DNA from 4 places in the Streptomyces sp. NPDC029139 genome. Region 2 is predicted to be linked to each of the others. Evidence: riboswitches for the same ligand, from Rfam matches in the RefSeq annotation. Region 2 holds a riboswitch; each other region holds the start of a gene.

Region 1 (7,439 bases), on a different contig from region 2:
ACCGCCCCAGATCTGCCGGGCACGCAGGATCGACAGGACCAGGTTGACCCGGGCCTCGCCGGTCGGCGCTCCGCCCAGCACGTGCAGACCGTCCCTGATCTGCGCGTCCTTGACCTCGCACAGCCAGCCGTCGACGTGCAGCAGGAAGTCGTCGAAGCCGTCGTCCTCCGGGCGGCCCTCCAGGCCCAGGTCGTGGTCGAGCTTCGCGGCCTGGATCAGCGTCCAGATCTGCGCGCGGATCGCGGGCAGCTTGGACGGGTCCATGGAGGAGATCTGCGCGTACTCGTCGAGCAGCTGCTCCAGGCGCGCGATGTCGCCGTAGGAGTCGGCGCGCGCCATCGGCGGCACCAGGTGGTCGACGAGGGTCGCGTGCACGCGCCGCTTGGCCTGCGTGCCCTCACCCGGGTCGTTGACCAGGAAGGGGTAGATCAGCGGGATGTCGCCGAGCGCCGCGTCCGGGCCGCACGCGGCGGACAGGCCCGCGTTCTTGCCCGGCAGCCACTCCAGGTTGCCGTGCTTGCCGAGGTGGACCATGGCGTCCGCGCCGAAGCCGCCGTCCTCGGCGCGCGCCGCGATCCAGCGGTAGGCGGCCAGGTAGTGGTGGGAGGGCGGGAGATCGGGGTCGTGGTAGATCGCGATCGGGTTCTCGCCGAAGCCGCGCGGCGGCTGGATGAGGATCAGCAGGTTTCCGCGCCGCAGGGCGGCGAGGACGATGTCGCCCTCGGGGTTGCGGGAGCGGTCCAGGAACATCTCGCCGGGCGGAGGGCCCCAGTGCTCCTCGACGTGCGTGCGCAGTTCCTCGGGCAGGGTCGCGTACCAGCGCTTGTAGTCGGCGGCCGGGATACGGACCGGGTTGCGGCTGAGCTGTTCCTCGGTCAGCCAGTCCTGGTCGTGGCCGCCGGCCTCGATCAGGGCGTAGATCAGCTCGTCGCCGTCGCCGGAGACCAGGCCGGGGATCTCCTCGACCGGACCGAAGTCGTACCCCTCGTCCCGAAGGCGTCGCAGCAGGGCGACGGCGGAGGCCGGGGTGTCGAGGCCGACCGCGTTGCCGATCCGCGAGTGCTTCGTCGGGTACGCGGAGAGGACCAGCGCCAGCCTCTTCTCGGCGTTCGGGATGTGCCGCAGGCGTGCGTGGCGGACGGCGATCCCGGCGACGCGGGCCGCGCGCTCGGTGTCGGCGACGTACGCCGGGAGGCCGTCCTCGTCGATCTCCTTGAAGGAGAACGGGACGGTGATGAGCCGGCCGTCGAACTCGGGGACGGCGACCTGGCTGGCGGCGTCCAGCGGGGAGAGCCCCTCGTCGTTCTCCTCCCAGGCCGAGCGCGAGCCGGTGAGGCAGAGCGCCTGCAGGATCGGTACGTCGAGGGCGGCGAGCGCGCCCGCGTCCCAGGCTTCCTCGTCGCCGCCCGCCTGCGCCTCGGCGGGCTTGGTGCCGCCGGCGGCGAGGACGGTGGTGATGATCGCGTCGGCGCCGCGCAGGCGGTCGAGCAGCTCCGGCTCGGGGGCGCGCAGGGAGGCGACGTAGAGGGGCAGGGCGCGGGCGCCGGCGTCCTCGATCGCCTCGCAGAGGGAGCCGATGAAGGCGGTGTTCCCGCTCATGTGGTGGGCGCGGTAGTAGAGCACGGCGACCGTCGGGCCGTCGGTCCGCCGCGGCTCGCGCTCCAGCGGACCCCAGGTCGGCGCGGCGGCCGGGGCCTCGAAGCCGTGGCCGGTCAGCAGCACGGTGTCGGAGAGGAAGCGCGCCAGCTGCTCCAGGTTCCCCGGGCCGCCGTGCGCGAGGTAGGCGTGCGCCTCGGTGGCGACGCCGATGGGGACGGTGGAGGTCTCCATGAGCTGGGCGTCGGGAGCCTGTTCGCCGGAGAGCACGACCAGCGGCAGGCCCGTCGCGCGCAGCGCGTCCAGGCCGTCCTCCCAGGACCGCAGACCGCCGAGGAGCCGTACGAGGACGAGGTCGACGCCGTCGAGGAGGCCGGGGAGCTCTCCCCCGGAAGTGCCCCCGAGGGCGAGGCGGGAGGGGTTGGCGAACCGGTACGTGACCGGACCGCCGGCCGCGCGGGCGCTGAGCAGGTCGGTGTCGGAGTGCGACAGCAACAGAATTCGCATGCGAGCGCAGGCCTTCCTCGGGGTTGTCCGCGCCCCGGGTGGTCGTGTGGACGGCGGGAGTTCCTGACTCACCGGGACGCGGGTGCGACCTGGCTCACAGTGGCGGGACCGCGCCGGATTCTCACCGGGCTTCCTCCCCGGGGCCCTGGGACCCCATGCCGTTCTGCATAGTAGATCCTGCCCCCGCCGGGCTGGGGGGTTGGCCGGATCACACCCGGTGGTCACGCGGATTCACGTGGGTATGCTCGCCGCCATGCCGCCCACCCCACCCACCACGCCCAACCCGGGCGAACCCCTCATACGGGACCGTGGCGACGCCTGCCCCGGGGCGCTCCGACTGCACCCCGCCGACGACGGCCGCCTGGCCCGACTCCGCCTGCCCGCAGGCTTGTTGACGTCACGTCAGGTCGAGGTGCTGGCCACCGCGGCGGAGGTTCTTGGCGACGGCCGGGTCAGTGTCACCTCCCGGGGGAACGTGGAACTGCGGGGCCTCGGGGAGGGCTGCGGCGCGGAGCTGGCGGAGCTGCTGGCACCGGCCGGGCTCCTGCCGTCCCCGACCCACGAACGCGTCCGGAACGTGGTGGCCTCACCGGCCGCGGGACTGGACGGACTCGGCGGCGGTGACGTGCAGTTGTGGGCGCGTGAGCTGGACGCGCTGCTGTGCGCGCGGGAGGGGACGGCAGCCCTTTCCGGCCGTTTCCTCTTCGTCCTGGACGACGGCCGGGGGGACGTGGCCGGACTCGGCGGAGATGTGACCTTGATCGCAGCGCGGGCCTGTGCGCCCGGCAACGAGGGCACGGACGGGGTCCGAACCCCGTACGGAACGGGCGGATCGGACGGATCGGACGGGCCGGTCGGGCTCGGCGAATCGGTCGGACCCGGCGGACCGGACGGACCCGGCGGACCGGTCGGGCCGTTCCGACCTGGATCCTCGGCGTCCGACGGTGGCGACGGCGCCCCGGGCGCGGACGCCTCGCGCGCGGACACGCCCCCACGCCCCGAAGCGCGCCCCGGCCCCGGCGCGTACCTCCGCGTGGGCGCCCAGGTCCTCCGGATCGACGCCACCGACGCGCCCCGTGCCGCGCTCGCCGCCGCGGAAGCCTTCCTGGCCGCCGCCCGGGCGGCGGGGAACGGCGCCTGGCGCGTCCGCGAACTGCCCGAGGGGCACGAGCCGGATCTGGCCGGCGCGCTCGCCCGGGCCGGGATCGCGGCCGAGCCCGTCGCCGCGCGGGAACTCCCGCACGGTGAACCGCCCGCGCCCGGAGTGCTCGGCGAGAGCGCCGTCTCGGTCCTCGCGCCCCTCGGCCGGCTGACGGCCGAACAGCTGCGCGCCCTGGCCGCCGGCGGCGGCGAGGTACGGCTCACGCCCTGGCGGGGCGCCGTCGTCACCGGTTTCCCCGACCGGACGGCCGCCGCGCGACGGCTGCGCGAACTCGACGCGTACGGCCTGATCACCGACCCCCACTCCCCCTGGGCCGGCGTCGGCGCCTGCACCGGACGCCCCGGCTGTGCCAAGTCCCTGGCCGACGTCCGCGCCGATGCCGTACCGGGTCGCTCCGCCGGCCTCCCCGTCCACTTCTCCGGGTGCGCGCGCCGTTGCGGCCACCCCCAGGGCCCGCCCGGCAGCTGGGTGGACGTCGTCGCCACCGCCGAGGACGCCTACCTGGTCGACGGCGTCCCCACGTCCCGTACACGCCTCACCGCGGCCGTCGCGACGGCCCGCGCCACCGCCCGCACAACGAGATGAGCGAGAACGACACGATGTTCGCCTACGAGAAGGACGGCGCGGAGATCTACCGCCAGTCCTTTGCCACGATCCGCGCCGAGGCGGACCTCACGGATCTGCCCGCCGATGTCGCCCAGGTCGCGGTACGGATGATCCACGCCTGCGGCATGACCGACCTCGTACGCGACATCGCCTACTCGCCGCAGGTCGTCTCCCGCGCCCGCGCCGCCCTGCGCGCCGGGGCCCCGATCCTCTGCGACGCGCAGATGGTGGCGAGCGGTGTCACCCGCAGGCGGCTGCCCGCCGACAACGAGGTGATCTGCACCCTCTCCGACCCCTCGGTGCCCACGCTCGCCGCCGAGCTCGGCACCACGCGCAGCGCCGCCGCCCTCGAACTCTGGCGCGACCGCCTCGAGGGCTCCGTCGTCGCCATCGGCAACGCGCCCACCGCGCTCTTCCACCTCCTGGAGATGATCGCGAAGGGCGCGCCGCGTCCCGCGGCCGTCCTCGGCATACCGGTCGGCTTCATCGGCGCCGCCGAGTCCAAGGACGCCCTCGCCGCCCAGGACCTCGGCCTCGACTACCTCGTCGTGCGGGGCCGGCGCGGCGGCAGTGCGATGACGGCAGCCGCGATCAACGCGATCGCTCACGAAGCGGAGATCCAGGCATGACCGTGGTGACCGGAAAGCTGTACGGCGTGGGCCTCGGCCCCGGCGACCCGAACCTGATGACGGTGGCCGCGGTGAAGGCCATCGCCGCCGCCGACGTGATCGCCTACCACTCGGCCCGTCACGGCCGGTCCATCGCGCGCTCGATCGCCGCCGAGCACCTCCGCGAGGACCACATCGAGGAGCGGCTGATGTACCCGCTCACGGTGGAGACCACCGACCACCCCGGCGGGTACCGGGGCGCGCTCGACGACTTCTACGAGGAGGCGGCGGCCCGCCTCGCCGCCCACCTGGACGCCGGCCGCACGGTCGCCGTGCTCGCCGAGGGCGACCCGCTCTTCTACGGCTCGTACCAGCACATGCACAAGCGGCTCGCGCACCGCTACGACACCACGGTCATCCCCGGCGTCACCTCCGTCAGCGCCGCCGCCGCCCGGCTCGGCGAGCCGCTGTGCGAGGCCGAGGAGGTGCTGACGATCATCCCCGGCACCCTGCCGGAGGACGAGCTGACGGCCCGCCTCGCGGGCACCGACTCGGCGGTCGTGATGAAGCTGGGCCGGACGTTCCCGACCGTGCGCCGCGCCCTGGAGCGGGCGGGCCGCCTGGAGGACGCCCGGTACGTGGAGCGGGCGTTCATGGCGGGCGAGCGGACGGAGACCCTGTCCGAGGTGGACCCGGAGAGCGTCCCGTACTTCTCGGTGGCCGTGCTGCCCTCCCGTATCGACGCCGTTCCCGCCGTACGGGAGCGGGGCGAGGTCGTCGTCGTCGGTACCGGTCCGGCGGGCGCGCCCTGGCTGACGCCGGAGTCGCGCGGCGCGCTGATCAACGCCGACGACCTCGTCGGCTACACCACCTACCTCGACCGGGTCCCGGTGCTGCGGCCGGGTCAGCGCCGGCACGGCTCGGACAACAAGGTCGAGTCCGAGCGCGCCGAGTTCGCCCTCGACCTGGCCCGCCGCGGGCACCGGGTCGCGGTCGTCTCGGGCGGTGACCCGGGCGTCTTCGCCATGGCGACGGCGGTCCTGGAGGTGGCGAGCGAGCCCGCGTACGCGGACGTTCCGGTACGGGTCCTGCCGGGTGTGACCGCGGCGAACGCGGCGGCGGCCGCGGCGGGCGCCCCGCTGGGCCACGACTACGCCACGATCTCGCTCTCCGACCGCCTCAAGCCCTGGGACGTCATCGCCGGGCGCCTGCGCGCGGCGGCGGAGGCGGACCTGGTCCTCGCGCTCTACAACCCGGGCTCGAAGTCCCGTACCCACCAGGTGGCGGCGGCCCGCGATCTGCTGCTCGAACTGCGCTCGCCCGAGACGCCGGTGGTGGTGGCGCGGGACGTGGGCGGCCCGGAGCAGTCGGTGCGGGTGGTGACGCTCAAGACGCTGGAGCCGAGCGAGGTGGACATGCGCACCCTGCTGCTGATCGGCTCGTCGCAGACCCGGGCGGTGGAACGCGCCGACGGCCGGACGATCACCTGGACGCCGAGGCGGTACGGGTGAGCAGGGGGAGCGTCGCGGGGTTCACCGGCTGAAGGTGCCCAGGCCGTTCACGTCCAGGTACTCGACCCGGACGGTCTTGCCGTCCGGGGAGAAGGTGACCCCGGTGCGGCCGACGGCGTTCTCACCGCGCGTCTCGAAGCTGAAGGTGTCGCCGCTGTAGTGCGTCAGTCGGTACGTCTGGGGCTTCGGCCCCAGGGACAGCGTCAGCTCTCCGCCGTCGCCCTCGGTGACCTTCAACGGGCCGTAGTAGTCGCTGGTGTACGTGCCGGTGTAGGTGGACGCGTCCTTCGCGGGGGAGGCGTCGGCCGGCGGGCGGGTGTAGTCGGTCTTCGACCGGCCCTCCTCCGCCTGCTGCTCGTAGATCGCGTCGACGAGCGGGATCCAGTCGCGGCTGGGCTCGCCGTCCTGCGCGATGTCGAAGAAGTCGAGGGCGACGGCGTCCGCCACACCGGCGGGCGCGCCGTTGGTGAGGACGACGATGCCGAGCCGCTCGCCGGGCAGCATCGTGACGTTGGTGTGCGCGCCGAGTGCGAACGCGCCGGTGTGGGAGAGCCGGAGGCGGCCCTCGTCGTCGTAACTCACGTTCCAGCCGAGGCCGTAGAAGCCGGTGCGGCCGGCCGGGGCGTGGGGCGGGTTGGCGACCGACTGCGGCCAGTGGGTGCGCTCCAGGCTCTCGGCGTCGATGATCTGCCGACCGTCGAGCTTGCCGTTCGCGAGCTGGAGACGCATCCAGGCGCCCATGTCCCGCGCGGTGGAGCTGACTCCGCCGGCGGGTGACTGCGCGTCCGGGTCGCGTACGAAGGCGGCCTTCCACGTGCCGTCGGCCTCCTTGACGTGGCCGACCGCCCGGTTGGACGCCTTCTCGAAGTCCTGGAAGCGCGAACTGGTGGCGTCCATGCCGGCCGGCTTGTAGAGGGTGTCGGCGGCGAGCTTGTCCCAGGGGACGCCCTTCTCGTCGGCGACGGCCTCGGCCGCGGCGGTGAGACCGAAGTTGGTGTACGCGTAGCTCGCGCGGAACGGGGCGAGGGGCTCGTACCGCAGGTGGGACAGGATGTACTCCTGGTCGTAGCCGAGGTCTTCGAGCAGGTCACCGGCGTGATCGGGGAGTCCGCTGCGGTGCGAGAAGAGGTCGGCGACGGTGACGTGGGAGGTCACCCACGGGTCCTTCAACCGGAAGTCCGGCAGGTGCGGGGCGACGGGCTTCTCCCAGCCCTCCACGCCCACGGCCTGCGCGACGACGGTGGACGCCACCGGCTTGGAGACGGACGCCAGCTGGAAGACGGTGTCGGCGTCGACACGGGCGTCCTGGCCCGCCTTCCGTACGCCGTACCCCTTGATGTGGACCACCCGGTCGTCGTGGACGACCGCGACCGAGACGCCCGGAACACCGGTCCGCTTCATGGCCTGTTGGACGACCCCGTCGAGGCGGTCGACGGCCCGGTCCACTTC
Region 2 (7,439 bases):
AGCGCCACCGGGTCGGCGCCGCCGCCGGTCGCCCGCCCGTCGGTCACCACGACGAGCAGCGGGCGGCGCGAGGGGTCGCGCAGCCGCTCGACGCGGAGCACGTCATGGGCCTTCAGCAGCCCGGCCGACAGCGGCGTACGGCCGCCCGTCGGGAGCTGTTCCAGCCGCGCGGCGGCCGCGTCCACGGACGAGGTCGGCGGCAGCGCCACCTCGGCGTCACGCCCCCGGAAGGTGACCAGACCGACCTTGTCGCGCCGCTGGTAGGCGTCCAGCAGCAGCGAGAGCACGGCGCCCTTGACGGCGCTCATCCGCTGCCGGGCCGCCATCGACCCGGACGCGTCCACGGCGAAGAGCACGAGGTTCCCCTCACGCCCCTCGCGGGTGGCCTGCCGCAGGTCGTCCCGGCGCACCACGAGCCCGGGGCCGGTCCGGCCGCGCGCCTTCTGGTGCGGGGCGGCGGCGTGGACGGTCGCGGCCAGGTGGAGCTTGGTCAGCGCGCCCCGGGGCCGTACGGCCCCGGTCGTCCTGCCGTGCTCGGTACGGGCCCGGGAACGGCGCCCGGCCGCCCCCTCGCCGAGTCCGGGCACGCTGAGCATCTTCGTACGGAACGGCTCGGCGGCCTTGACGGCGGCCCGCTCGCCACCGGCGCCGCCCGGGCCCTGCGGGGCGGGCGCGGGGCCGGGATCGGAGGCCGGCGCCTCCTCGGCGCCGTCGCTCCGGGGCGCGGAGTCCGGACCCTCACCCTGCGGCGGCACACCGCCACCGCCTCCGGGCCCACCCGGGCCCTCGGGGCCGGGGTCCGGGTCGTCGTCGCCCTCGTCCTCGCCCTGGAACCGCTCCAGCGTCTCGTCGAGCTTGTCCTCGTCGATCCCCGGCGCGTCGAAGGGGTTGCGCCGCCGGCGGTGGGGGAGCGCGAGCAGCGCGGCCTGCCGCACGTCGTCCGACGTGACCTCGGTACGCCCCGCCCACGCGGCGAGCGCGGTCGCCGTCCTGGCCATCACGATGTCCGCGCGCATCCCGTCCACCTCGAACGCGGCGCAGGTCGCGGCGATCTGGAGCAGGGCGGCGTCACCGAGCACCACGCTGGGCAGCAGCTCGCGCGCGGCGACGATCCGGTCCCGCAGCGCGCTCTCCTCACCGGCCCAGCGGGCGGCGAAGGCGAGCGGGTCGTCGTCGAACGCGAGCCGGCGGCGCACCACCTCGACCCGCTGCTCGGGCTCGCGCGAGGCCGCGACCTCGACGGTGAGACCGAAGCGGTCCAGCAACTGGGGGCGCAGTTCGCCCTCTTCGGGGTTCATCGTGCCGACCAGCAGGAAGCGGGCCGCGTGCCGTACGGAGACGCCTTCGCGCTCGACGTACGAGGCGCCCATCGCGGCCGCGTCGAGGAGCAGGTCGATGAGGTGGTCGTGGAGGAGGTTGACCTCGTCGACGTACAGGATTCCGCGGTGGGCGTCCGCGAGCAGCCCGGGCTCGAAGGCCTTCACGCCCTCCGCGAGCGCCCGCTCGATGTCCAGCGCGCCGACGAGCCGGTCCTCGGAGGCACCGACAGGCAGCTCGACCATCCGCGCGGGCCGCGCGGCCGCCTGGGCGCCCGCGTCGTGCGGCCCGTCCGGGCAGCCGGGGTCGGGTGCGCCCGGATCGCAGCTGAACCGGCACCCCGCGACCACCGCCACGTCCGGCAGCAGCTCCGCGAGGGCGCGGACGGCGGTCGACTTCGCGGTCCCCTTCTCGCCGCGCACGAGCACACCGCCCACGGCCGGGCTGACGGCGTTCAGCAGCAGCGCGAGCCGCAGGTCGTCCATGCCGACGACGGCGGTGAACGGATACCGGGTGCTCATCGGGCGGTCACTCCTTCAACTCGTTGGTGTTCGGCGGTCGTCGTGCTCACGGCGCACCCGGCGGCACGAACGGCAGCCCCGACGGCGCGCCGTCCTCGATCAGCCGCAGCAGCGCGTCCGTGTCCGCGTGTTCCTCGATCAGATCGCCGAGGCGGTCCAGCTGCTCCTCCCGGAGCGCGCCGAACGACGTGTCGGGGGCCGGGACGAAGCGCCGTCCGGCCGCCGCGGCGACCTCCCGCAGGAACGCCCGGCGGAAGCCGTCGCTCTCCAGCGAGCCGTGCCAGTGCGTGCCCCACACCGCGCCGACCCGGCAGCCGTCCAGGAACGGCTCCCCGCCCAGGACCTCCGCGACGCCGTGGTGGATCTCGTACCCCTCGACGCGCTCGCCGAGCGCCTCGCCGGCCGGACGGGCCAGGGTCTTCTCGGCCGCGAACCGGACGCGTACCGGCAGCAGTCCGAGCCCGTCGACCGCCCCCGCCTTCGATTCGACCTCGTCCTCGATGTGCTCGCCGAGGACCTGGAAGCCGCCGCAGACGCCGAGCACCGGCCGGCCCTCCGCCGCCCGCCGTGCCAGCGCGTCGGCGAGCCCTCGCTCGCGCAGCCAGGCCAGCGCCCTGACCGTCCCCCGCGTCCCGGGCACGACCACCAGGTCCGCGTCGACGAGCTCCTCGGCCCGGTCCACGAACCGGACCACCACGCCCGGTTCGGCCGCCAGCGCGTCCACGTCGGTGAAGTTCGACATCAGCGGTACGGCGCACACCGCGACCCGCAGCACGTCCTCGCCGACCGGTGGCGCCACGACCGACTCGCGGACCGCGCCCCGCAGGGAGACCCGCAGCCCGTCCTCCTCGTCGATGCCGAGCCCGTGCGCGTACGGCAGGACACCGAACGTCCGGCGTCCGGTGAGTCCGTGCAGCATGTCGAGGCCCGGCTCCAGCAGCGTCACGTCACCCCGGAACTTGTTCACGAGGTAGCCGGCGACCAGCTCCTGGTCCTCGGGCGAGAGCAGCGCCGTCGTCCCGAAGAACTGGGCGAACACCCCGCCGCGGTCGATGTCCCCGACGACGAGGACCGGCAGCCGCGCGGCCCGCGCGATGCCCATGTTCACGATGTCCGTGCGCCGCAGGTTGATCTCGGCCGGACTGCCCGCGCCTTCGCAGATCACGGCGTCGTACGTGCCCCGCAGCTCCTCCAGGCACGCGAGGACGGGCTCGAAGAGCTCCTTCTGCCGGCCCCCGTGGTAGCCGCGGGCGCTCAGCTCGCCGACCGGCTTGCCCATCAGCACGACCTGGCTGGAGCGGTCACTGCCCGGCTTCAGCAGCACGGGGTTCATCAGCGCGGTCGGCTCGACCCGGGCCGCCTGTGCCTGCATGGCCTGGGCCCGGCCTATCTCCGCGCCCTCCCGCGTCACGAAGGAGTTCAGGGACATGTTCTGGCCCTTGAACGGGGCGACCTTCACACCCTGCCGGACCAGCCAGCGGCAGATGCCCGCCGTGACGACGCTCTTGCCCGCGTCGGACGTGGTCCCCGCGACCAGCAGTCCGCCACTCCGCATCCGCCCGCCGCCCGTCATGCCTGCCTCCGCTTCATGGCCGTCACGGCCAGCCGTCCACCCACACACACCGCGAGCGTCAGCGCCGTCACGCGGCGCGACAGCCGTACCGCCCGTTCGATGTCCGCGATGTCCACGTCCCGGCCCTCCCCGTTCAGCACCGGCCGGTGCTCGACCCGGCCGCCGTACGAGAGGGTCCCGCCGAGCCGTACGCCGAGGGCCCCGGCGAACGCGGCCTCCACCGGGCCCGCGTTGGGGCTCGGGTGCTTGCCCGCATCGGCGCGCCAGGCCCGCAGGGCCCCTCGGGGATCGCCGCCCGCGACCGTCGCGAGCGCGGCCGTCAGCCGGGCGCCCGGCCAGCCGACCACGTCGTCGAGCCGGGCCGAGGCCCAGCCGAAGCGCCGGTACGTCGGGGACTTGTGGCCGACCATCGCGTCGAGCGTGTTCACGGCCCGGAAGCCGAGGAGGCCCGGAACCCCCGCCACGGCGCCCCAGACCAGGGCGCCCACGACGGCGTCCGAGGTGTTCTCGGCGACGGACTCCACGACCGCGCGGGCCATCGCCGGTCCGTCCAGGGCCTGCGGATCACGGCCGACCAGATGCGGCAGCCGCTCGCGGGCCACGTCCAGGTCCCCGGCCGTCAGGGCCCCGCCGATGGCGCGGGCCTCCCGGCCCAGGGTCGTACCGCCGACGACGGCCCAGACGGAGGCGGCGGTCAGGGCGACGGAGGCGGCGGGACGGTTCCGTACGGCACGCGCGGCGAGGGCCCCGAGGGCCGTCGTACCGCCCGCGCAGACGGCCGTGTGGAGGGCGCCCCACCCGCGGTGGTCGCGCCGGAGACGTCTCTCGACGGAGCCGGCGGCCCGTCCGAAAGCGGCGACGGGATGGCCGCGGCGGGGGTCGCCGAGGATCAGGTCCGCGGCCAGTCCGGCGGCGGCGCCGTACGCGAATACACCTGTGGCTGCTCTGCGGCCGGGCATGGCGCTGTGTCCTCACTCAGGGTCCGCGCCCTGGATCGACGTGACCGGCGGCGAGAGTTCCTGGCTCCCGGGGATCGACTCCCCGGTCACAGTGGCGGGACCGCGCCGGATTCGCACCGGACTTCCTCTACTTGCCGCCGTATTGGCCCCGGAAGTCCACCACGCTGCGCGAACACCCGTCAACTCACCTGTGACCTGCGGTGAGACAGTGTGCGAAGCACCACACGAGGCCCGAACGACGACCGCGAACGACGACCGGGCGGGCCGCACCCGAAGGTGCGGCCCGCCCGGTCGTCGAAGCGTGTTGCGTCAGCCCATGATGAGGGAGATCCCGTACACGACGGCCGCCGCGCACAGGGCGAAGCAGGCGTACGCGCCGGTGCGCGCCAGGGTGGCCGAGCCTCCCTGGGCGGCGGCCTGCTCCTGCTTGGAGAGGCCGACGATCCCGAGGGTGAAGAGGCCCACGAGGGCGACGGTCGCCACGAGGCTGACTCCGAAGACGGAGCCGAGAGCTGCCCAGTCGATCTTCATGTCGTTTCGTTCCTTATACCGATGCGGGCGCAGTCGGGGCGGCGGGGGCCGCCGGGTCCGTGGGGGCCGGCGCGGGGATGGTGGTCTTCAGGTCCTCGTCCGCGACGGCGGCGACGGAACCGGACGGCGGCGGGGTGACGGCCGCGATGGCGGTCGTCACGACGCCCGCGGGCTCCGCGTCGACGTCGTTGACGTTGGTGTGGTCGACCACCTGGCGGCGGGAGACCAGCCAGATCGCGACGCAGGAGGCGACCAGGAAGGCCGCGACGGTGTAGACGCCCCAGTCGCCCTGCCGGGCGACGTACTCGGCGCCGGCTCCGACCAGGCCCGCGGCCGGCAGGGTCAGGCCCCAGGCGACGAACATCCGCGTGGCGGTCGACCAGCGGACGACACCGCCCTTGCGGCCCAGGCCCGCGCCCATGACGGCGCCGGAGCAGGAGTGCGTGGTCGAGAGCGAGAAGCCGAGGCTGGAGGAGGCCAGGATGACCGTGGCCGCGCTCGTCTGGGCGGCGAAGCCCTGCTGCGGCTGGAGGTCGGTGAGGCCCTTGCCCATCGTGCGGATGATGCGCCAGCCGCCGAGGTAGGTGCCGAGGGCGATCGCCACACCGGCGGAGACGATGACCCAGACCGGCGGGTTGGAGCCGGGGGCGAGGACGCCGCCGGCGACCAGGGCCAGGGTGATGATGCCCATTGTCTTCTGGGCGTCGTTGGTGCCGTGGGCGAGGGAGACGAGACCGGCCGAGGCGATCTGACCGGCGCGGTAGCCCTTCTCCGTGGTCTTCTTGCCGGCGTTCCTGTCGAGGCGGTACGTCAGGCGGGCGGCGAGCATCGCGGCCAGACCGGCGACGAGCGGGGCGGCGACCGCCGGGATGAGGACCTTGGTGACGACGACCCCGCCGTTGACTCCGCTGAAGCCGATCGAGGCGATGGTCGCGCCGATGAGGCCGCCCATCAGGGCGTGGGAGGAGCTGGACGGCAGACCGACCAGCCACGTCAGCAGGTTCCAGAGGATCGCGCCGACGAGCGCGGCGAGGATGACCTCGGGTTGGATGCCTTCCTCGTTGACGAGCCCCTTGGAGATCGTCTTGGCAACCTCCACCGACAGGAACGCGCCGACCAGGTTGAGCACGGCGGACATGGCCACCGCCGTCTTGGGCTTGAGAGCACCGGTCGAGATGGTCGTCGCCATCGCGTTGGCGGTGTCGTGGAAACCGTTCGTGAAATCGAACACGAGAGCTGTCACGACCACAATCGCGAGCAGCAGCGTGATGTGTTCCATTTACCCAGGCAATCGTTCGACGTCAGTGGCTCGACGAACGTAAGCAACCTGAGTGAACGGAAGGTGAACTGGGTCGGGCTGCGTGGTGTCCCGATCCAGTGTCCGGAGATTCCGCTTAGCGTTCCCCGGCACGCTTCTGTCCACGATGCGGTCACCCCGGAACCCCCGGAAGCCGTGCCGTCACGGCACACGGGCGGCACCCTTCCCCTCCGCCCCGCCCGCCCGTGTCACCAGCCGGACGCCCCGTGGTCCCCGTCAGCCGATCGGGGGACCCGCCGAGGAGATCCATGTCACTCGCGGGAGCGGCCCGGCGGGTCCGTCCGGTGGCAGCCGAGCCCCGTCCTGCCGACACTGGGACGGTGCGCCCGGCTACAGCGACGGCAGCGGCCGTCACCACTCTGCTCGGTGTCGGCGCGGCCGCGGTGGCGGCCGGCCGGTACGCCAGTGACGCCGCCCTCAGGGCGTCGTCCGGACTTCCCCTCCCGGGCGATCCCCGGCTCACGGTGCACGCCGCCGAGTCCGACCGGGTCACCCTGACCCGCAGCCTCGCCTCCCTGCGCCCCGGTACGTACGGGATCGAGGGCCCCGGGGTCCACGCCGTCGTCGGACCCGTCCTCGACCGCGTCCCGCACACCGCGGACACCGTCGTCCGCCGCCTGGAACGGGTGGAGCTCGGCGCCCTGGAACCCGGCGCCAAGGTCCGGCTCACCCCCGAGCTCCACAGCGGCACCCCGCGCACCGCGCTCGGGCTCGACTACGAGGACGTCGAGATCCCGGGGGAACTCGGCACGCTGCCCGCCTGGCTCGTCCCCGGCCCCCGCCCCATCTGGGTGATCGCCCTGCACGGCATGGGCACCACCCGCCGGCACCCCCTCAACCTCGTCCCCTTCCTCTCCCGGCGGCAGATCCCCGTCCTCTGTGTCGCCTACCGGGGGGACGAGGGCGCGCCCCGCTCCCCGGACGGCCTCGGCCACCTCGGCGACTCCGAGTGGCGCGACGTCGACGCGGCCGTCCGCCACGCCGTGCGCCGGGGCGCCCAGGAGATCGTCCTGTACGGCTGGGGGACCGGCGCCGCGATGGCGCTGCACGCCGCCGCCGACTCCGGCGTACGGGACGTGGTCCGCGGACTCGTCCTCGACTCCCCGGTCCTCGACCGGGAGACCACCCTGCGCAACCTCGCCGCGGCCCGCCGCGTCCCCGGCCCGCTGCTCCCGCTCGCCGTCCGCGCCGCCCAGGGCAGGACCGCCGCCCACGGCGAC
Region 3 (7,439 bases), on a different contig from region 2:
CGGCCATCACCCGCCGTCTGGTCGAGCGCTTCGCCGTCTCCCGGGACCGTACGACGTCCCCGCACCGGGACCTGTCGACGCTCACGCCCCGGGAGGTGGAGGTCTTCGAGGCGCTGGCCCGGGGTGACAGCAACGCCGAACTGGCGGCTCGCTTCCGGCTGAGCGAAGCCACCGTCAAGACGCATGTCGCCCGCATCCTCTCGAAGCTCCGGCTCCGCGACCGCGCGCAGGCGGTGATCGCCGCGTACGAGACGGGCCTGGTCACGCCGGGGTCCACCGGCGAGCCGCGCCAGGAGCGCTGACCGGCCTCCCGGGCCGCTGCCGTACCCGCCTCGCCCGTCGAGGACCGGTCAGCAGGACCGGTCAGCAGGAGCGGTGAGCAGGAGCGGTCAGCAGGAGCGGGAACGGGCGAGCGTGCCGAGCACGCGCAGGTGCGGCCGGTCGTCGCCGTCCGGGTGGGTGACCGTCACGCGGACCCCGTAGACGTCGGCGATCAGCGCGGCGGTCAGCACCTCGCGCGGCGCTCCGGCGGCCACCACGCGCCCGCCGGACAGGACGACGATCGAGTCGCAGTACATCGCGGCGAGGTTCAGGTCGTGGAGGGCCACGATCGTGGTGACCGGCAGCCCGGACACCAGGTCCAGGAGATCGTGCTGGTGCTGGATGTCGAGGTGGTTGGTGGGTTCGTCGAGGAGGAGTTCCCTCGGCTCCTGGGCGAGGGCCCGGGCGATCTGGACGCGTTGGCGTTCGCCGCCGGACAGGGTGTGCCAGGGCTGTTCCGCGCGGTCGGTGAGGCCGGTGCGGTGCAGGGCGTCCCGTACGGCGTGTTCGTCGGCGGCCGACGGGGGCGACCAGGCCCGCCGGTGGGGGATGCGGCCGAGGCGGACGACCTCGGCGACGGTGAGCTCGACGAGGGTGTCGGCCTGCTGCTCGACGACCGCCACGCGCCGGGCGACGTCCCGGCGGCGCAGGTCCCCGAGGGGCCGGCCGTCGAGGGTGACGAGACCGGTTGACGGCTCCAGGACTCCGCAGAGCAGCTTCAACAGCGTCGATTTGCCGGAGCCGTTGGGTCCGAGAAGCGCCGTGGTGGTGCCGGGCTCCGGGGCGATGTCGACCCCGTCGACGATCAGTCGCCCGCCGGCGGTGCGCGCGACGCGTTCGGCGCCGAGTGTCGTGGAGTCGGACGTCACGGGAAGGGGGGCCATGGGGCCGGGTGTCATCGGTGGGCCCTCCGGCTCCGGTACAGGACGAGGACGAACGCGGGGACGCCGACGAGCGAGGTGACGACGCCGACCGGCACCTCCTGGGGTTCGAGGACGGTCCGGGCGAGGGTGTCGACGCAGACCAGGAAGACCGCGCCCCCGAGGGCGGTGACGGGCAGCAGCCGGCCGTGGCCGGGGCCTACGAGGGCGCGGGCGGCGTGCGGCAGGACGAGGCCGACGAAGCCGATGGCGCCCGCGGAGCTGACCAGCGCGGCGGTCAGCAGCGCGGTGGCGCACAGCAGGACGAGCCGGGCACGGGCCACCTGGACGCCGAGGGTGGCCGCCGCGTCCTGCCCGAACGCGAGGGCGTCGAGGGTACGGGCGTGTCCGAGGCAGACGGCCAGGGTGAGGGCGAGGACGGCGAGGCAGAGCCATACGTCGCTCCAGCCGGCACCGCTGAGCGAACCGAGCAGCCAGAACAGCACGCCGCGGGTCGTCTCGGCGTCGGCGGAGGTGACGACGACGAAGGAGGTGAGCGCGGAGAACAGCTGCATCGAGGCGACGCCGGAGAGGACGACCCGGTCCGGGGTGCCGCCCAGCGTGTGGCTCAGGAGGAGCATCGCGGCGAAGGAGCACACCGCCCCCGCGAAGGCGCCCGCGGAGACGGACAGCACTCCCCCGCCGACACCGAGGACGACCACCAGAACCGCTCCGGTCGACGCTCCCGAGGAGACGCCGAGGACGAAGGGGTCGGCGAGCGGATTGCGCAGCAGGGACTGCATCACGGCGCCGCAGAGGGCGAGACCGGCCCCGCAGACGGCGGCGAGGAGAGTGCGGGGCAGCCGCAGGTTCCAGATGATGCCGTCCCGGATCGGGCCGATGCCGGAGGGGCTGCCACCGAGGTGGGAGGCGACCACGGAGGCCACGTCACCGACGCCGATGTCCGCCGGTCCGATGGTGATGGCCACGGCCAGGGAGAGGACGAGCGCCGCGCATCCGGCCGTGAGGCGCAGCAGGACGGCGGTCACTTCGTGAGGCCGTGCGCGCGCAGGGCGGCGGAGACCTGTTCGATGCCCTCGACGGTACGGATGGTGGGGTTCATGGCCTGACCGCTGAGGAGCACGTACCGCTTGGCGCGCACGGCGTCCATCGTTTTGGTGACGGGGTCGGACTCCAGGAACTCGATCTTCTTCGCGGCGCTCTCCCCGGACTGCGCCTTGCGGGTGAGGTCGCCGATCACAAGGAGGTCGGGGTTCCGGTCGGCGACGGACTCCCAGGTGATCTGGGGCCATTCCTCGGTGGTGTCGTCGAAGACGTTCTCGGTGCCGGTCTCCCGGGTGATGATGCCGGGCGCTCCGCAACATCCGGCCATGTAGGGGGACTTGGCGTCGGAGAACCAGTAGAGGACGCTGACGTCGGCGACGCGGAGGCCGGCGGTGGCGTGGGCCACCCGGGCCTTGAGGCGGGCGATGAGCTCCTCGCCGCGCTTCTCGACGCCGAACACGCGGGCGAGGTCGCGGACTTCGCCGTAGACGGTGTCCATGGCGAGCGGCGTGGTGCGCTTGCCGTCGCCTCCGCCGCTGTTGTCCTTGCCCACGCAGTCAGCCGGGGAGAGGTAGGTGGGGACGCCGAGCTGCTCGAACCGCTCGCGGCCGGCGACTCCGCCCTTGCCGAGGGTGGAGCCGAAGGAGGCGGCGACGAAGTCGGGTTCGGTGTCCAGCACCTTCTCGAAGGAGGGGTTGTTCTCCGCGAGCCTCGGGATGCCGGAGGCGGCCTTCTCCAGTCCCTTCATCACCGGGTCGGTCCAGGTCGCGGTCCCGACCATGCGGTCCGCGAGGCCGAGGGACAGCATGATCTCGGTGGTGCCCTGGTTCAGGGAGACGGCCCGGCGCGGCCCGCCGGGCGGGATCTCCACGGTGCGGCCACAGTTCTCGAGTGTCCGCGCCGGGGCGGACGAGGCCGGCCCGGCCTCGTCGGCGGCGCCGCAGCCGGTGAGGAGCAGCGCTCCGGACACGAGCAGGGCGAAGGAACGGGGGGTGCGGGCGAGAGGCACGGCTCATCCTCGGCGTCGAGGGCCCATACGCGGGGCCCGTTTCGTACGGATTCGCCAGCAGGTCTTCGGACTCGGGGTCATCCGGACGGGACGCCTTCCCGGCCCGGTTCCCCGGTCCAGTGACTTCGTGCCCCGCCCGTCACCCTCACCGCTGCGCGTCAGCTCCGGATTCGCACCGGATTCCCTGACTCGCGTACGTCACGCACGTGAGTTCGACTGGCTACGGCAAGCTACCACAGCGCCTGTCCGCCCCTCCGTACGCCGACGGGGCGGCGGTGGGAGGGCGCGCGACCCCTTCGGGATCTGTCGCACCGCTCCACCGCCGCCCCGTTCACCGGGCCCCGGACGCGCCGGGTCTCCGAGGTGGCCCTCCGTGGGGCCTCCCGGGTCAGACCACGGGCGTCGGGAACGTCGGGTACTCGACGCCGGACACGTGCTGGACGACGCGGATGACCTGGCAGGAGTAGCCGAACTCGTTGTCGTACCAGAGGTAGAGGATGGCGTTGTCGCCGTCGACCTTGGTGGCACCGGCGTCGACGATCGAGGCGTGGCGCGAGCCGACGAAGTCCATCGAGACGGCGTCGGGGGCCGTGGTGAAGTCGATCTGGCGCTTGAGCGGCGAGTGCAGCGAGACGTCGCGGAGGTAGTCGAGGACCTCCTCGCGGGTGGTCTCGCGGCCGAGCCGCAGGCTCAGGATCGCGATCGAGACGTCCGGCACCGGGACACGGATCGAGCTGCCGGTGATCGGCGCCTTGAGCTCGGGCAGCGCCTTGGCGACGGCCGACGCGGCTCCGGTCTCGGTGATGACCATGTTGAGCGGCGCGGAACGGCCGCGGCGGTCGGCCTTGTGGTAGTTGTCCAGCAGGTTCTGGTCGTTGGTGAACGAGTGGACGGTCTCCACGTGGCCGCGCAGCACGCCGTACTCGTCGGCCATCGCCTTCAGCGGCGGGACGATCGCGTTGGTGGTGCAGGACGCGCAGGACAGGATCTGCTCGTCCGGCTTGATCGTGTCGTGGTTGACGCCGTGCACGATGTTCGGGACGTCGCCCTTGCCCGGGGCGGTCAGGACGACCTTGTCGATGCCGGGGCGCAGGTGCTTCGACAGGCCCTCGCGGTCCCGCCACTTGCCCGTGTTGTCGATGAGGATGGCGTCCTTGATGCCGTACGCCGTGTAGTCGACCTCGGAGGGGTCGTTGGCGTAGATCACCTTGATGGTGTTGCCGTTGGCGACGATCGTGCTCGTCGCCTCGTCCACCGTGATGGTGCCCTGGAACTGGCCGTGGATCGAGTCGCGGCGCAGCAGCGAGGCGCGCTTGACGAGATCCTGCTCGCCGCCACCGCGGACGACGATGGCGCGCAGGCGCAGGCCGTTGCCGGAGCCGGCCTTCTCGATCAGGAGGCGGGCGACGAGGCGGCCGATGCGACCGAAGCCGTAGAGGACGACGTCGCGCCCGTCCCCGCGCTCGATCTTGTTGGCACCGGTGGCGCCGGCGACGGCCGCGGCGGTGAACTCCTCCACCGACTGACCGTGGTCGTCGGTCTTGTACGTCGCGGCGAGCATGCCGATGTCGATCTGCGAGGGACCGAGGTCGAGCGCGGCGAGCGCCTGCAGGAAGGGCATCGTCTCGGTGACCGACAGTTCCTCACCGGCGATCTGCCGGGCGAACCGGTGGGTCTTGAGGATGCTCACCACTGACTTGTTCACCAGGGAGCGGCTGTGCAGCAGGACGGTCACGTCCCGCTCGCGGTGCAGCTTCCCGATGATGGGAATCATCGACTCCGCGATCTCCTCGCGAGTCTTCCAGTTGGTGAACGAGTCATCATTGACAGTCACAGGTTTATCTTTCGAGCTAGGCGGCGCTCATATGCTAACCCGCCCCTCCTTTGATCGTTCAAGGGGTACCAGGGGCCGGACAGCCCCGCCCCGCTTCACCCGTTTTCGCCCCGATCGGGGAGGCCGTCCGGAGCGGAGCGCGCCCCCTCTCACCACCGCACCACCGGACGGGTCCGTTTCGACCCACCCGCCTCCGGCAAGCCGCCAGACATGATGGACATCGGCTACACGATGATGACCGAGCAGGCGGGCCCGCGAGAGCTGGTCGACCATGTGGTCGAGGCGGAGCGGGTGGGCTTCGACTTCTCGGTGATCTCGGACCATTCCTTCCCCTGGCTGGAGTCGCAGGGGCACGCGCCGTACGCGTGGAGCGTCCTGGGCGCGGCCGCGCAGGCCACCTCGCGCATCCCGCTGATGACCTTCGTCACCTGCCCCACCTTCCGGTACCACCCCGCGGTGATCGCACAGAAGGCCGCGACCATGCAGCTGCTGTCCGAGGGCCGCTTCCGGCTGGGCCTGGGATCGGGGGAGAACCTCAACGAGCACATCGTCGGCTCCGGCTGGCCCTCGGCCCGCGTCAGGCTGGCCATGCTGGACGAGGCCACGACCATCATCCGGGCCCTGTTCACCGGCGAGTACGTCTCCCACCGCGGCGTGCACTTCCAGGTCGACAACGCACGCCTGTGGGACCTGCCCGACACTCCGCCGCCCCTCGGCATCGCCGTGTCCGGTCCGCGTTCCTGCGAGGTCGCCGGCCGCCAGGGTGATCTCGTGATCGCGACGGAACCGAAGAAGGATCTCCTGGACGCCTTCGACGCCCACGGCGGCGCCGGAAAGCCGCGCATCGCCCAGCTGCCCGTCTGCTACGACCCCGACCCGCAGGCCGCCGTCGACCGCGCGCACGAGCAGTTCCGCTGGTCGGTGGGCGGCTGGCACGTCAACGCCGAACTCCCCGGCCCGGCCGGATTCGCCCAGGCCACCGAGCATGTACGTCCCGAGGACGTGGCCAAGGCCGTCCCGTGCGGGAACGACGTCGGCGCCGTCGTCGACGCCGTCCGCTCCTTTGAGGAGGCGGGGTTCACCGAACTGGCCCTGGTCCAGATCGGCGGGGAGCACCAGCGGTCCTTCCTCCGCTGGGCCGAGGAGGAGCTGCTGCCCGCGCTCCGGGAACGATAGGAGGTCAGACCGTGGATCGCGCCGCGCTCTTCGACGTCGACGGCACGCTCGCCGACACCAACCACCTGCACGTCGTCGCCTGGTGGGAGTCCCTGCGCCAGGCGGGGCACGAGGTTCCGATGCACGCCGTCCATCGCGCCATCGGCCTTCCGGGCGAGCAGCTTCTGGAACATCTGCTGGGCGACCGGCGCGACCGGGCGGAGGACGACCGCCTGACGAGCGGTCACGACATCCTGTACGGGACGTACTTCGAACGCCTCCCCGCCTTCGACCGTGCCGGTGACCTGTTGCGCGCCCTGGCGGAGGACGACTGGAAGATCGTCCTCGTGACCTCCGCCAAGGACCGCGAGCTGGAGGCCCTGCGCCGCGCCGTGGACGCGGACGACGTGATCACGGCCACGGCCACCTCCGACGACGTCGACGAGGGGAAGCCCGCACCCGATCCGATCGAGCACGCGCTCTCCCTCGCCGAGGTGCCCGCGGACCGGGCCGTGTTCGTCGGCGACAGCGTCTGGGACATGAAGGCGGCCGGCGCGGCCCGCGTCGTCGCCACCGGCCTCCTCTGCGGAGGAATCCCCCGGGCCGACCTGACCGACGCGGGGGCGGCGGCCGTCTACGACGACCCGTCCGACCTCCTCGCCCACCTGAGCACGAGCCCGTTCGCGAAGATCCCGGCGTCGTAGGCGTCGCTCCGTGACCGGCGGCCTGACGTGACCGGCGGCCCGGCGTGCGGAGGTGGAGGACGGCGAAACCCGCGTGCGCCCGATCGGGCCATTCTGTGATCATGTGAGGATGCCCCACCCTCTCGAACCGCTGGTCGTCCGCCACACCCTCCGCCTCCCCGCGCCCACCGGGCCCGCCGGGGACGGCCAGGTCGCCGCGCGCCGGTTCGACGCCGCTCTGCTGTCGGTGGGCTTCACCCTGTCGACGGAGCTGCTGGCCCGCCTGTCGGGCCTGTCCGCCGACACGGTGACCGCCACCGCCGTGCGGACACTGGCCGTCGTCCGCGAGATGGTCGGCGATCACGTCGAGCACAACGTCTACTTCCGCGACTTCCCGGCCAACGTGCCCGACACCTTCGACTTCTGGGTGGGGTGTGTCGCCGACGCGCTGGACGACGAGCGGTCCCGTGCCCGCACGGCCGCCCAGCTCGCGAGCGGCGCCGTCGACCTCC
Region 4 (7,439 bases), on a different contig from region 2:
GCGGTGCCGCTTCGGGATCGGTCGTCCAGGCGGCAAGCCCGTCGCTCTCCCGCTCGGCGACTTCACCGAGGGTCCGCCCTGCCCACCTGCCCATGTCCACGTCGCGAAGGGCCGGCTCGACGGTTACGACATCCCACCTCAGGGCACGGACCGTCTGCTCGCATCGCTCCGAGGGTGCCGAGTAGTGCAGTGAGGCTCGCGGCAGGGCAGCAGCCAATTCCCCGGCCTGCCGCAGCGCCCGCTCGTCCAGCGGCACATCGCCGAATCGCACATCGCGCTCCGCAGCGGCGGGGGCGCACAGCAGCGTGAGCCGGACGGTCACAAGCGTTCCCTTCGTTGTGCACAGAAACCGGATCATCGTAAGACGCTCCCGGCGAGAGCTTTCTCCCCCTTGTCCGACCCACTTGTGACATCCCTCACGCCGTGCCGCGCAGACCCTCATTGGAGCTAAGTTTCTAAGCAGCTTAGTATTCGTGACGTCTTCGCAGCCGGTCGCCCATCCGGGGCGGCGACGGAGACGCCGCCGCGCCAGCTGTACGCCCAGTCCGTCGGCGGTCGAGGAAGAAGGAGCTCCGCCGTGGCCTCCCACCGCCGCCCGAAGCAGTCAAGTCCGCGCTACACCGGCGTCATCACCGCCACCGCCGCGGCGGCCGTGGCCCTCTCCACCCAGGCCGCTTCGGCCGACCCCCTGCCTGACCCGAGCAAAAAGGGCGTCAAGGCGCAGGTGGACCGTCTCTACGAACAGGCGACCCAGGCCACCGAGAAGTACAACGGGGCCAAGGAGAAGTCCGACGCGCTCAAGAAGGAAGTGGAGACCCTCCAGGACTCGGCGGCGCGCAAACAGGTTGAGCTGAACGAACTCCGCGACAAAATCGGTACGGTGGCCGCCGATCAGTACCGTTCCGGCGGCCTCGACCCTGCCCTCCAGCTGTTCCTGTCCGAGGACCCCGACACGTACCTGGAGAAGGCGTCCGCCCTGGACCGGGCCGGCGAACGGCAGGCAGCCGTGCTGCACCAGTTCCTCGCCCAGCAGCGGGCGCTCCAGCAGCAGCGCGCGGAGGCATCCGGGAAGCTGCGTGACCTGAACTCCGTACAGAAGGAACTGGGCAGCCGGAAGACGGAGATCCAAGGCAAGCTGCGGGAAGCCCAGCGCCTCCTCAACACCCTCTCGGCAAAGGAGCGGGCCCGGATCGCGCAGGAGGAGGACCGGGCCAACCGGGCGAGCGAGCGCACCGAACTGAGCAACGAGGCCAGCGCCTCCGGGCGCGCCGCGGCGGCCTTCGCCGCGGCCAAGAGCCGGGTCGGCATGCCGTACGTCTGGGGTGCTAGCGGCCCGACATCGTTCGACTGCTCCGGGCTCACGTCCTGGGCGTACCGCCAGGCCGGCGTGACGATACCCCGGACCTCCCAGGCGCAGGCCGGCGCCGGGACGCGCATCAACTCCCTGAGCGCCCTAAAGCCCGGCGACCTGATCCTCATGCGCAGCGACCTCAGCCACGTCGGCTTCTACGCCGGGAACGGACAGATCCTTCACGCCCCCAAGCCCGGCGCACAGGTCCGCTACGAGTCTATCGCCCGCAGCGGCATGCCCTTCATGTGGGGCGTACGCATCGGCTGACGCACACAGCGGAAGGGGCGCCGGTACGAGACCGGCGCCCCTCGCGTGCGGACGGGCTTCAGGGCGAGGGCGCGACCGCTGCCCCCGGCTCCGCTACCTCGAGCCGCTCGCCGGTCCGGCGCGGCTGCAGCAGCCGCTCGGCCAGCACGCCGAAGACGAGACCGAATCCGGCCCACAGCGTGGCCTGGATGGCGAGCGCGGAGATGCGGAACTGCCAGACGACCTCGGCGGGGAAGTCCTTCGGCATCTCGCTGACCGCGGGCAGGAAGGCGTACGCGAGTCCGACGGCGAGGGCGAAGAACGCTCCTGCCGCGACGGTCGCGTTCCAGTTGCCCAGACGGAGCGCGAGCCGCTTGCCGAGGATCACCGCGGCGACGGCGAGCAGCACGCTGAGCACCACCATGAGCAGGTAGAGGGTGGTGCGTTGACTGATCGTGGCCGGGTCGCTGACCGCCGGCGGGTTGGCCGGGTACTTGAAGAACGGCACGACGTAGACCGCGAGCAGGCCGCCGAGAGACAGCAGCCCGGCCGTGGCGCGGGGGCCGAACGCACCGACACGGCCCAGGGCGAAGCAGTACGCCAGCGCGGCGATGCCGCCCAGGCCGACGCCGTAGACGAGGACGCCGGTCGCGAGACCGGTGGTGGACTGGGCAGCACGGCTGACCAGTTCCTCGCCCTCCTCGTGGCTGTGTGCCGCCTCATAGGCGATGCCCGCCTCCGTCGGCGGCTCGCCGAGGAAGTAGGCGACGACCAGAGCGAGGAGTCCGGCCACGAGGCCGGCCACCATGCCGCGGGCGAGGAGCTTGCCGACGATTGTGGAGTTCATGATCCGGGTTCCTCTGTCTCAGTGGCAGGGGAAGCCGAGCAGGTGACGGCCGTCGTGCACCCACTCATGGACGCCTTCGCCAGCGAAGATCGCGGTGGCACCCTGTTCTGCGCCGACGAAGAAGAGCGCAAGCAGCATCAGGGCCCCGAAGAACACGGCCCAGGGCAGAATCGACTTGATGGGGAGTACGGCGGGGGTGGCGGCAGCACTCGGCTGAGCAGTGGCCTGGGCCATGGCAGGACCTCCAGGGGAACTCGCGTCCCGGTCGGTGGAGCTCGAACGACGGGGCGAGTCTGACTCGCCGGGCCGCAGGGCTCAGGGAATGAGCGGCTGCCGCCGGACACACAGTGGCGCGACCGTGCCGGATTCCCACCGGCTTCCGCTGCCCGTCGATTGACTTGTCCTGGTCAAAGTAGCCGACAGGACCCGCGCCCACAGTCAAGAGCTTCTAAAGAAGGTAGAAGAAACGACCAGGGTCCCCCAGACCTCACGCACTCCGGGACGGCCTCAGTGCGACGCGAACGCGCCTGCCGTATACGACGACGCCTCGGCGAGTGACTAGAGAGCGCCGCCACGCGTCACGCTCGTCCAGTCGGACCACTGCGCGGCCGTCGGCACCGACCACCGCACAGACCGATCCGAGCAGACGGGAAGAGCATCGTTGAGCCGTAAATTTATTTCTTAGTTGATTAGTAAAGACCCTCACCGATTCCTCTAAATCGGACAATCGAGCGAGCGTCTACACGACTTATTCACGCCATGTTCCGGACGGAATTCCGAACAATCCCGAAGAGCTGGTTAAGATAACGACGTGATTACAGCCCGGTCGCGCTCGCGTGCGTCGCAATCCCGCCTTTCGGTGAGGCTGCGACGGCTGCTCGGCCTGGTCGCGCTCCTGTTCGGCCTCCTGGCCGGGCATGGAGTGCACATGGACATGGACGGGGCTGTGGTTGTCGTGTCGCCCGCCCTGTCCAGCATCTCCCACAGCATTGAGGAAAGCTCCGGCGGACTGGACCCGGCGCATCCGGCCCACGAATGCTCGCCGGGACTGCCGGACGGAACGCCGGCACCCAATACGCCGTGTTCCGCACGACAGCCCGATGCGCCGTGCTCTTCCGAGCCTTGCATCCAGACTCACGTCCACGTGGTCGAGGCCAACACAACACCGTCCGCCGCCCCGAGAGCCTCGACGGTTCTTCAGGTGTAGAACGCCCTGCCGTCCGCTCACTTCCGCCCACCCGCCTGCGTGCTTGCGTGCCCGGTGGCGAGACGAGCGGCGCGTTCTGCCCCCCCCATGACCCACATCTCTCGCGGGTACCGCTCCCTCCTGTCACCAGGGACCGAGACCGGTACGGCCCCGCCCGGAGGAACTGTGCCTCGCCATCCCAACAACCCTTTGATCGCCGCTGTGATCGGCGCCCTGATGCTGTCGGTCTTCCTCTGCCTCACGCCTGGGGGCGAAGCCGGGCACGCCACAGTGGACAGAGACACCGTCACCACGGCCGCGCTCGGCCTCTATGCCGAGCGCGCGGAAGACCGGTCCCCGCAACACGGGCACCACGGCCACGGCACCCACTGTTCCTCCGCCGGCGTCGTGCCGGAGACCCCCGCCGCGACACGGCACGTGTCCGACGCCATCGCGCTCGCCGCATCCTTCGGCGACACCCTGCCAGCCTCGGCCACTGTGGTACGTGCTCCGCCCCATGCCCCAGCGCCCATAGCGGGATCAGGTCGCTCGACGCAGATCCGCGTCTGCCGGTGGCGCATCTAGACCGTTCGGCTCCCGGCCGCGTGCAACGCGGCCGCACTCCCGAACGAGTACTCGACGCGCACCACCGAAATGAGAGCGGAACATGCACTCCTCGACCACCGACGTCACACCCCCCACCCGCTCCGCCCTGTCCGGGCTGGTAGGCAACACACCGCTCCTCCACATCTCAGAGCCGCTCGCCCCTGTTGGCCGCGGATTCTGGGCCAAGCTGGAGGGCTTCAACCCCGGCGGCATCAAGGACCGCCCCGGCCTGCACATGGTCGAACGAGCCCGCGCCCGCGGCGACCTGCGCCCCGGCGCCCGGATCATCGAGTCCACCAGCGGAACGCTCGGTCTCGGGCTCGCCCTCGCCGGCATGGTGTACGGCCACCCCGTCACCCTGGTCACCGACCCGGGCCTGGAGACGTCCATGACCCGGCTGCTGACCGCCTACGGCGCCCAGGTCAACGTCGTCGCCGAACCCCACCCCACCGGCGGCTGGCAGCAGGCCCGCCGCGACCGCGTCGCCCAGCTCCTCGAACAGCACCCCGGCTCCTGGTGCCCGGACCAGTACAACAACCCGGACAACACCACCGCCTACACGCCGCTCGCCCTCGAACTCGCCACGGAACTCGGCCACATCGACGTCCTGGTGTGCAGCGTCGGCACCGGCGGACACTCGGCCGGCGTCTCACGCGTCCTGCGCCAGCTCTACCCCGACCTGACCCTCGTCGGAGTCGACACCATCGGCTCCACGATCTTCGGCCAGCCGGCGCGCACCCGGCTCATGCGCGGCCTCGGATCGAGCATCTACCCGCGCAACGTCGCGTACGAGCAGTTCAGCGAGGTGCACTGGGTCGCGCCGAGCGAGGCGGTGTGGTCCTGCCGTCAGCTCGCCACCTCCCACTACGCCACCGGCGGCTGGAGCGTCGGCGCCGTCGCCCTGGTCGCGGGCTGGCTCGCCCGCTCCCTGCCCAAGGAGACACGGATCGCCGCGATCTTCCCCGACGGCCCGCAGCGCTACCTCAGCACCGTGTACGACGACGACTACTGCGCGGCCCACGGTCTGCTCGACGGGCCGCCCGCGATCGAGCCGGACGTCATCGGTCGTCTGGACGAGAAGGAGGTCACCCGCTGGACCCGCTGCGCCACCGTGGTCGACCCCCTCGCGCTCACCGATACGGACGCTGACATGGACGTGGACGTGGACGGCGAGGACCTCGCGGACGCCGCGGAGGAGCAGGTCTGATGAAGGGCACGATCTCCCAAGTCCGCTCGTACGACCGCAGCGTGCAGCTGCTGATGGTGAACCAGTTCACCATCAATCTCGGCTTCTACATGCTGATGCCCTATTTGGCGGCGCATCTCGCCGGGCCCTTGGGCCTCGCCGGCTGGCTCGTCGGACTCATCCTCGGCGTACGCAACTTCAGCCAGCAGGGCATGTTCCTCGTCGGCGGCACCCTCGCCGACCGGCTCGGCTACAAACCGATGATCATCGCCGGCCTCGTCTTGCGGACTGTCGGCTTCGCGACCCTCGGCCTGGTGGACTCCGTGCCCGCGCTGATCGCCGCTTCCGCGGCGACGGGTCTGGCCGGCGCCCTGTTCAACCCAGCCACCCGCGCCTACCTCGCCGCCGACGCGGGCGAGCGCCGGGTGGAGGCATTTGCACTGTTCAACGTCTTCTACCAGGCGGGCATCCTGCTCGGGCCGCTGGTCGGCATGGTGCTGACCGGGGTCGACTTCCGCGTCACCTGCCTGGTCGCGGCGGGCATCTTCGCCGTGCTGAGCGTCGTGCAGATCCGCGTCTTGCCCGCCCGCCGGGCCAAGGAGACGAAGGAGAAGGAGGGGCAGAGCGTGCTGGCCGAGTGGCGCGGCATCCTCGCCAACCGCCCGTTCCTGCTCTTCTCGGTGGCCATGATCGGTTCGTACGTCATGTCCTTCCAGGTCTACCTTGCGCTTCCCCTGGAGGTCCGGCGGCTGGGCGGCGAGGGCACCTTCGGCACAGCGGCCGTCGCCGCCCTGTTCGCCGTGTCCGGGCTGAGCACGATCCTCTTCCAGACCAAGGTGACCGCCTGGTGCAAGGCCCGTATGGCGCCGGGGCGCGCCCTCACCTGGGGCCTGCTCACTATGGGCGTGGCCTTCGTGCCCCTGCTCGCGGCCACGGCGATTCCCGTACCGGGCGACGGCATCGGGCTGTGGCTGCTGGCCGCCGTACCGCCGACGCTCGCGGCGCTGCTCCTGGCCGTGGGCACGATGATCGCCTACCCGTTCGAGATGGACACCATCGTCCGGCTCTCCGGCAACCGCCTCGTCGCCACGCACTACGGCCTCTACAACACCATCTGCGGAGTCGGCATCACCGTCGGCAACCTCCTGACCGGGGCCGCGCTAGACGCCGCCCGGAAGGCCGGCCTTTCCGCCCTGCCCTGGCTAGCGCTGACCGCGCTCGGCCTGGCGTGCACCGCCACCCTGTACGGCCTGCACCGCACCGGCCGCCTCGCCGAACCACCGGCCGAGGCCCGGCCGCAGCCCGTGACCGTCTGACCTGACGCCGACGGCAGGGGGCGGGCGCCCACGACGCGCCCGCCCCCTGACCGCCATGCCCACATTCGGGAGTGAACCTTGACGACCGTCCCGTCGCTGAAGGCGCCTACCACCGTACGGCTCCATCCGTTTCGCGCCGTCCGATACGACCCGGCGCGGGCCGGCCAGCTGGCCGCCGTCCTCAGCGCCCCGTACGACGACATGAGCCCCGCCCACGCCCGTGCCCAGCGCGCACGCCCCCACCACATAGCCCGACTGCTCTTCGCGCCCAATCCGCAGGACGCCGCCGGTCAGATGGAACGGTGGCTGGAGCGCGGCGTACTGCGCCGCGACCCCGCCCCCTCCTTGTACGTCTACGAGCAACGCCTGGGCCCCCGACTCCTGCAGCGTGGCCTGATCGGCGAGCTCACCGTCGCCGGCCCCCACGCCGGCCCCGTTGTCCCGCACGAGGACGTGCAGGAACACGTCGTACGGCAGCGCGCCGCCCACATGTCCGGTCTCGGGGCCCAGTTGGAGCCCCTGCTGCTCACGCACCGCTCCACCGAGGGGACCGGCCGCCGTCTGGCGGAGTGGGTCGCGGAGCACCCGCGCGTCGCCAGCGCCCAACTGGGCGGCGTCACGCACTATCTCTGGCGGTGCACCGATCCCGCCGACCAGGACCTCCTCACCGCCGGCCTCGGTGGGCCCCGGATTCCGCTGGT

What was found. Region 2 has a riboswitch for cobalamin ahead of ACZ4VW_RS04420 (cobalamin biosynthesis protein). Riboswitches for the same ligand answer to the same signal wherever they lie in the genome.
Region 1: it holds a riboswitch for cobalamin, as region 2 does, so the genes downstream of both, cobN (cobaltochelatase subunit CobN) here and ACZ4VW_RS04420 (cobalamin biosynthesis protein) in region 2, are expected to answer to the same signal.
Region 3: it holds a riboswitch for cobalamin, as region 2 does, so the genes downstream of both, ACZ4VW_RS09995 (ABC transporter substrate-binding protein) here and ACZ4VW_RS04420 (cobalamin biosynthesis protein) in region 2, are expected to answer to the same signal.
Region 4: it holds a riboswitch for cobalamin, as region 2 does, so the genes downstream of both, ACZ4VW_RS08835 (CbtB domain-containing protein) here and ACZ4VW_RS04420 (cobalamin biosynthesis protein) in region 2, are expected to answer to the same signal.

The regions. Positions count from the first base shown of each region.
Region 1 is NZ_JBVHWN010000004.1:357,823-365,261, reverse strand. Features, by position in the region: gene cobN (cobaltochelatase subunit CobN) at 1-2,103, opposite strand, end outside; cobalamin riboswitch at 2,142-2,278, opposite strand; gene ACZ4VW_RS12700 (cobalamin biosynthesis protein CobG) at 2,345-3,850, shown strand; gene ACZ4VW_RS12695 (precorrin-8X methylmutase) at 3,865-4,500, shown strand; gene ACZ4VW_RS12690 (precorrin-2 C(20)-methyltransferase) at 4,497-5,990, shown strand; gene ACZ4VW_RS12685 (serine hydrolase) at 6,012-7,439, opposite strand, start outside.
Region 2 is NZ_JBVHWN010000002.1:60,858-68,296, reverse strand. Features, by position in the region: gene ACZ4VW_RS04430 (putative cobaltochelatase) at 1-1,838, opposite strand, end outside; gene ACZ4VW_RS04425 (cobyric acid synthase) at 1,885-3,393, opposite strand; gene ACZ4VW_RS04420 (cobalamin biosynthesis protein) at 3,408-4,370, opposite strand; cobalamin riboswitch at 4,403-4,524, opposite strand; gene ACZ4VW_RS04415 (hypothetical protein) at 4,680-4,901, opposite strand; gene ACZ4VW_RS04410 (inorganic phosphate transporter) at 4,915-6,180, opposite strand; gene ACZ4VW_RS04405 (alpha/beta hydrolase) at 6,540-7,439, shown strand, end outside.
Region 3 is NZ_JBVHWN010000003.1:450,728-458,166, forward strand. Features, by position in the region: partial or broken gene ACZ4VW_RS09980 (response regulator transcription factor) at 1-302, shown strand, start outside; gene ACZ4VW_RS09985 (ABC transporter ATP-binding protein) at 390-1,205, opposite strand; gene ACZ4VW_RS09990 (FecCD family ABC transporter permease) at 1,217-2,230, opposite strand; gene ACZ4VW_RS09995 (ABC transporter substrate-binding protein) at 2,227-3,255, opposite strand; cobalamin riboswitch at 3,295-3,491, opposite strand; gene ACZ4VW_RS10000 (glyceraldehyde-3-phosphate dehydrogenase) at 3,644-5,089, opposite strand; gene ACZ4VW_RS10005 (LLM class F420-dependent oxidoreductase) at 5,300-6,265, shown strand; gene ACZ4VW_RS10010 (HAD family hydrolase) at 6,277-6,948, shown strand; gene ACZ4VW_RS10015 (TerD family protein) at 7,058-7,439, shown strand, end outside.
Region 4 is NZ_JBVHWN010000003.1:215,808-223,246, forward strand. Features, by position in the region: gene ACZ4VW_RS08820 (histidine phosphatase family protein) at 1-358, opposite strand, end outside; gene ACZ4VW_RS08825 (C40 family peptidase) at 578-1,618, shown strand; gene ACZ4VW_RS08830 (CbtA family protein) at 1,677-2,444, opposite strand; gene ACZ4VW_RS08835 (CbtB domain-containing protein) at 2,463-2,678, opposite strand; cobalamin riboswitch at 2,712-2,850, opposite strand; gene ACZ4VW_RS08840 (PLP-dependent cysteine synthase family protein) at 4,298-5,443, shown strand; gene ACZ4VW_RS08845 (MDR family MFS transporter) at 5,443-6,738, shown strand; gene ACZ4VW_RS08850 (DUF1015 domain-containing protein) at 6,817-7,439, shown strand, end outside.